2 regions of the Lactobacillus sp. B4026 genome follow, and region 2 is predicted to be linked to the other one. Evidence: riboswitches for the same ligand, from Rfam matches in the RefSeq annotation. Region 2 holds a riboswitch; the other holds the start of a gene.
The links. Region 2 has a riboswitch for lysine ahead of J3U69_RS03695 (ABC transporter substrate-binding protein/permease). Riboswitches for the same ligand answer to the same signal wherever they lie in the genome.

Region 1: linked by a shared signal. The riboswitch ahead of lysA (diaminopimelate decarboxylase) and the one ahead of J3U69_RS03695 (ABC transporter substrate-binding protein/permease) in region 2 are both predicted to bind lysine.

What each region holds. Positions count from the first base shown of each region.
Region 1 is NZ_JAFNPD010000004.1:41,329-44,486, reverse strand. Features, by position in the region: gene dapD (2,3,4,5-tetrahydropyridine-2,6-dicarboxylate N-acetyltransferase) at 1-375, opposite strand, end outside; gene lysA (diaminopimelate decarboxylase) at 388-1,695, opposite strand; lysine riboswitch at 1,799-1,976, opposite strand; gene J3U69_RS04890 (aspartate kinase) at 2,144-3,158, shown strand, end outside.
Region 2 is NZ_JAFNPD010000003.1:82,193-85,350, reverse strand. Features, by position in the region: gene J3U69_RS03710 (TerC family protein) at 1-90, shown strand, start outside; gene J3U69_RS03705 (DUF488 domain-containing protein) at 201-572, opposite strand; gene J3U69_RS03700 (DNA-3-methyladenine glycosylase) at 616-1,248, shown strand; lysine riboswitch at 1,332-1,508, shown strand; gene J3U69_RS03695 (ABC transporter substrate-binding protein/permease) at 1,620-3,158, shown strand, end outside.

The DNA.
Region 1 (3,158 bases), on a different contig from region 2:
ACCGATTTCCGCTCCAATATTGATTACGGCTCCCATCATAATTACCGCATTAGCACCAATACTTACTTGTTGGCGAATCAACGCACCAGGTTCGATCCGGGCCGAAACATTTTTTAAATCCAATAAGGGAACGGCCGAATTGCGGCTACAATTTTCTACTTGATAATCATTGATCTTAGCCGCATTGGTTCTTAAAAACGGCACTAAATCCGCCCAGTCACCGAAAACCACCCCAACATGATCATTTACAAAGGGTCTTACTTCTACTGGCCAGTCTAATTTTGCCAGGTCACCTTTTACATAAACCTTAACTGGCGTTTTCTTGGGTGCATTGGCAATAAAATCAATTATTTCTGTCGCTGACATATTTTTCATTTGAATTCCTCACTATTCTTGATAAAAACGATCATGACTGACTAAATCTTCATTGGTTTCACGTGTAACAACTTCTTGTGCGTGACCATTTTCTGCAAACACAACAGCTGGTCGAGGCACCCGGTTATAGTTCGATGCCATGCTGTAACCATAAGCACCAGTTGCTAATAGTGCAATTACATCACCTGCTTTGGTCGCTGGCAGCGGCAATTTTTTGATTAACAAGTCCCCTGATTCACAATAGCGCCCAGCCAAGTGGACTGTTTCGTTAGGTTGAGCAGCGGGATCACGGGCAAGAAGTGCTTCATAATCAGCTTGGTAAAGAGCCGGCCTAATATTGTCACCCATACCGCCATCTACTGCTACATAGGGCATTAATCCGGGAACATCTTTACGTGCGCCAATCGTATACAAACTGTAGCCCGCGCTACCGACGATTGAGCGACCAGGTTCAACCCAAACAGCTGGAACTTTCAGTTGATATTCTTCAGCTAACTGGCGAAGAGTTGTCACAATCTGTTCAACAAAAGTTCCTAAAGCCAACACTTGGTCTTGGGCGGTATAACGAATACCAAAGCCGCCTCCAAGATTTAAGATTTGGGGCTGATAATCATATTTTTTGGCCCATTCACGGACAAGTTGCATTAGTTTTTTAACTTCAAGCTTAAAGCCGGTCGTTTCTAAAATCTGTGAACCAATATGTGCATGAAGACCAATTAAAGTCATCTGTTCACTAGCCTGTACTTGTAAAAAAGCCTGCTCGGCTTGCCCAGATTTGACGTCAAAGCCAAACTTACTGTCTTCTTGACCGGTCTGATCATATTCATGAGTATGTGCCGTAACGCCGGGAGTAATTCTTAACATGACCTGAATATGACTTTTAGTATCAGCAAGAACTTCCTCAAGAAGTTTAATTTCATGAAAGTTATCCAGAATAATTACGCCAACATGATTTTGCACCGCCATTAAAAGTTCTGCCCTAGTTTTGTTATTCCCGTGAAAACTGATTTTGCTACTTGGAAAGCCAGCTTTAAGGGCGGTAAACAATTCACCGCCTGAAACGACATCAATATGGCCGTGTTCTTGATTAACCACCTGATACATCGCAATGGTGGCAAAAGCTTTGCTAGCGTAACTGATTGCATAATCGATGTGCTGTTTGGTAAAGGCTTGCTGCAAAGCCCGAAACTGTTGCCGAATTTGAGTAACATCGTAAACTACAAGCGGCGTGCCGTATTCACGGGCTAAATCTAGTGCATCAACTCCACCAATCGTTAAGTGTCCTTGATCATTAGTCTCGTAATAATCATCTGCTGGCATCTGGTAACCCTCCGTTTTCTTGAATAAAAAAGGACTCTTTTGTGTGCGCTTAGCATACAAAAGAGTCCTTCAAAAAATTAAAATTAATTATTATCTGGTTCAATTTTGACGAGCGCTCCGCAAATTATTAACTTGCGACAGTCCGTAATCTCTTAAATTACGTCCCAGCCAATTAATTACCGCAATAATTAACGCTTCGGCAACCGCCCCTTTTACTGGTTTCTTAGTTTTTGCAGAAACTCCACCAGCTACTCTTGTTGGTCGCGACCTCTTCGATTAATAAAAATCTTATTATTAATCATAGCCGATGTCAACATTTTTTCATAAATAATTCACTTGCCCAATTTAAATACGCGCTAAATCGCCTTTTCGGTTGCAGATTAAAATTAAAATGTTAAAATGCGTTACTATCAAACTTAAAATAATTTAATCAAGCAGGTGATCGAGAATGAAAGTTGTTAAATTTGGTGGTAGTTCTCTGGCAAACGGAGAACAGTTTCAAAAAGTGCTTAATATTATAAATGCTGATCCAACCAGAAAAGTAATTGTTACTTCAGCACCTGGAAAAAGATTTGAGCAGGATACCAAGGTGACTGACTTATTAATTGACTATGCTAAAAAAACGATCAAGCACCAAGACTGTGCCGCAATCGTTCAACAAATTTGGGCTAGATATAGCGAAATTGCACAATTTTTTGACTTAAATCCGGACACAATTGCACCTTTACACCAGGAATTGTGCGACTTACCCACAATTTCGTATCCAGACAATGATTTTCTCATGGCTGCATTTAAAGCCCACGGTGAAAAGCTCAACGCTCAGCTGCTAGCCCTTCTTTTACAACAAAAACATTTTCCGGCGCGCTTTCTCGATCCCCAAGAAGCCGGCTTTTTAGTCAGCAATGTCGCTAATGATGCTCAACTTCTGGAAGAAACCTACCAAAATCTCTCTCGCTGGCGCGACATACCTGAAATTCTTGTTGTTCCGGGATTTTACGGTGTTACCCCAACTGGCAGCATTGCGACCTTTTCACGGGGTGGTTCAGATATCACCGGCGCAATTTGGGCCCGCGGAACTGCGGCCGACTTGTACGAGAATTTTACTGATGTTAATGCCATTTATGCTGCTGATCCAAGAATTGTGACCAAGCCGCACCCAATCAAAATCATGACCTACCGAGAATTACGGGAATTATCTTATGCCGGGTTTTCGGTTTTTCATGATGAGGCACTAATTCCAGCGATTCAAGGTCAGGTATATATCAACGTGAAAAATACTAACCACCCTGAACTTCCGGGTACGCTAATTGTTCCCGAAAAGAATTTTCATCCCAAAAATATTATTACCGGTGTCGCAAGCTCCAATCACTTTGCCGCTTTATACTTACATCGATATTTACTTAATAAAGAAACTGGTTTTACGTTAAAATTACTAAAAATATTTTACCAGTTTAATATCTCAT
Region 2 (3,158 bases):
ACCGTCTTTGCAATAATCGTTTTTGGCGTCTTGCTGTTAACCATTGCGTTTCACTTTATCCGGATTAAAAAGCACGGCCGCAAGCTATAAATTTTGCTAAGGGCAAAACTACAAAATAAAAAAGTTAAGCTGCTTTAATGGGCTTAACTTTTTTATTGGCTTTTTTAAGTAAAACAAGGCTGTTATTACTTCATTGTCTACTAATGCAAATTAACTATTTGCCCTTCAACGTATTCTTTTAAAATCACAGCTTGATTATGCAGAGGGTCCTTTGCCCCGTATAAAAATAAAACATCCTGTTCTTGCAGCTTGTTTTCAACAGTTTTAACAAACTCGGCCCCTGCTGGATTTTCCGCCAATTCTACCAGGTACTTTTGCCTAAACTCAGAAAATTTATTATCATCATGATTGAACCATTTACGTAAAGCAGTTGTCGGTCCAATTTCTTTTGCCCAACAATCAAGGTGCAACACACTTTTACTCTTACCTCTTGGCCACAAACGGTCTACCAAAATGCGGTAGCCCTCCGGCTGATCTTGAGCATATACACGGACTAGCTTTATTTTTGTCATTACATTCACCTCAATTATTATTAGTGTACTACTTTAGGAAAAAATGAATTACACAACTTATTTTACTAATCAATCAACCGAAACCATCAGTGCTGACTTAATCGGCCGGCCATTAACTTATCGCAGCAATAACCAGGTACTTGGCGGCTATATTGTCGAAACCGAAGCTTATTTGGGTGTTAAAGATCGTGCGGCACATTCATATGGCGGTCATCGTAGTCCGGCAAATGAAGGACTATATGGCCCCGGTGGAACAATCTATATTTATGCTCAGCGACAATATTTCTTTTTTGACGTAGCAACCAGACAAAAAGATGAACCGCAAGGAGTTTTAATTAGAGCAATTGAACCCATCTGGGGAATTGAACAAATGTGTTTAAACCGCTCAGGTAAAAGTGGCATTGCTTTAACCAGCGGACCGGCAAAAATGATGCAGGCATTTGGTATTCATGATAAAAAATGGGATTTACATTTTCTTAGTGATTCCCCTTTTACTATTGACTTAAACGATCGTCACCGCAAAAATGCCCAGAAAATCGCAACTAGTCCACGCATTGGTGTCAACCAGTCGGAACGCGAATGGGCTAACAAAAAATTGCGCTTTTATGTGGCTGGAAATCCATATGTTTCCCGCATGAAAAAGCGTGACTATCGCTCAGATCATGGTTGGAAATGAGATAATGATAAAATAATCTTTAAATGAAAAGATTGACAAGCCTTTGTTTTTAGCCTATTATTTTTCATAAGTTAAATAATTTCCAATGCAATAGAGGTCGCGACCATTACAAAATTATCTGGAGTGAACGAACACAAAGAAAGATAACGTAAGAATTGTCGCCGAAACAAAAAGATTTTCGTTTTGATGTTTTTGTTGGGCTGCAAAGAGAATATCTTGCAGACTGTCCTGGTTAATTCCCAGGGAGCGCTATATGATTTGTCTAAAGATGATTAATTATAACCTCGTTGTTTTGAAGAGCAACGAGGTTTTTGTTTACGCTTTTTATTGTATTGGCTTTATTTGAAACAAGATTTTCGGAGGTTTTCAAAATGAAGTCAAGAAATAAGTGGATTACCGTTCTACTTTCTGTGCTGCTCAGTTTCATTATCGGCAGCAACTTCGACTTTTCTCAAGTTGAAGCAAAAAGTAATAGCGGTGAACTCAAAGTAGCTATGGAGGCCAATTACCAACCATACAATTGGACCCAAACTACTAACGCTAATGGTGCTGTTCCGATCGAGGGGTCAAACGAGTACGCCAATGGCTACGATGTGAAGATTGCCAAAATTATTGGTAAACAGCTGCACCGCAAAGTCGTAGTTGTCAAAACTGAGTGGGATGGACTGCTGCCAGCTTTGACTAGTGGCAAGGCCGACCTGATTATTGCTGGGATGAGCCCAACGGCTGAGCGGGCCAAGGCAATTAATTTTTCCAATGCATACAGAAACAGCACTTTTGTTGTTATCACCAAGATTAATAGCAAATACGCTAATGCTAAAACACTAAATGATTTTAAGGGTGCGAAATTAACCGCCCAACAAGGTACTTCGCATTATGCTTTGATTAAGCAATTAAAGGGCGCTAAAAGACAGCCGGCAATGCGCGACTTTGCGGCAATGCGCCAAAGTTTAATTTCAGGCACGATTGATGGCTACGTTGCCGAAGATACCGAATCAACTTCCTTTAAGATGGTTGATCCTGACATTAAGGCGATTCCAATTAGCGAAATGGCCGGGTTCAAGGTTTCCAAGGAAGATTCAACTACTGCTATCGGAATTGCTAAGCCAAACAAGCAGCTGCTAAAAGAAGTCAACCACGTTTTAGGTACAATTCCAAATTCCCAGCGAACAAAGTTAATGACCACGGCCATTAAGCAGCAGCCAAAAACTGATGATAAGAAAAAGGGTAAAAACGGGAAGTCCGAGCCGTGGCTAGTTTCAATGTGGAAGCAATACGGCGGCATGATTTTAAACGGGATTGGCATGACCCTGCTCTTAGCCTTAGTGGGTACCATCGCCGGCTTCTTTATCGGCCTGTTTGTCGGTATCATCAGAACTATCCCAACTCCAACCAGCCAGGGTAAGAAATGGCTCTTAAAAATTGTCAATTGGCTCTTAGCCGTTTACATTGAGATCTTCAGGGGCACGCCAATGATGGTACAGGCCGCTGTAATTTACTATGGCATAGCCCAATTCTGGCACATTAATATTGACCGGACAATTGCTGCGTTAGTCATTGTTTCGATTAATACCGGTGCCTATTTAGCCGAAATTATCCGAGGTGGGATTATTTCAACTCCCGAAGGTCAGTTTGAAGCAGCTAGTGCTTTGGGAATGACACATAATCAAAGAATGTGGCACATTATTTTGCCACAAGCAATCAAGAACTGTTTGCCATCAATTACTAACGAATTTATCGTCAATATTAAGGATACTTCCGTTTTGAGCATCATTTCCGTTTCTGAATTATTCTTTGTCGGAACAACGGTTGCCAGTCAAACCTTCAAGTTCTTCCCGACTTACTTAACCATTTCCGCAATTTACCTGTTGTTAACGTTCACGACTACCAGAATCTTCAATTTAATTGAA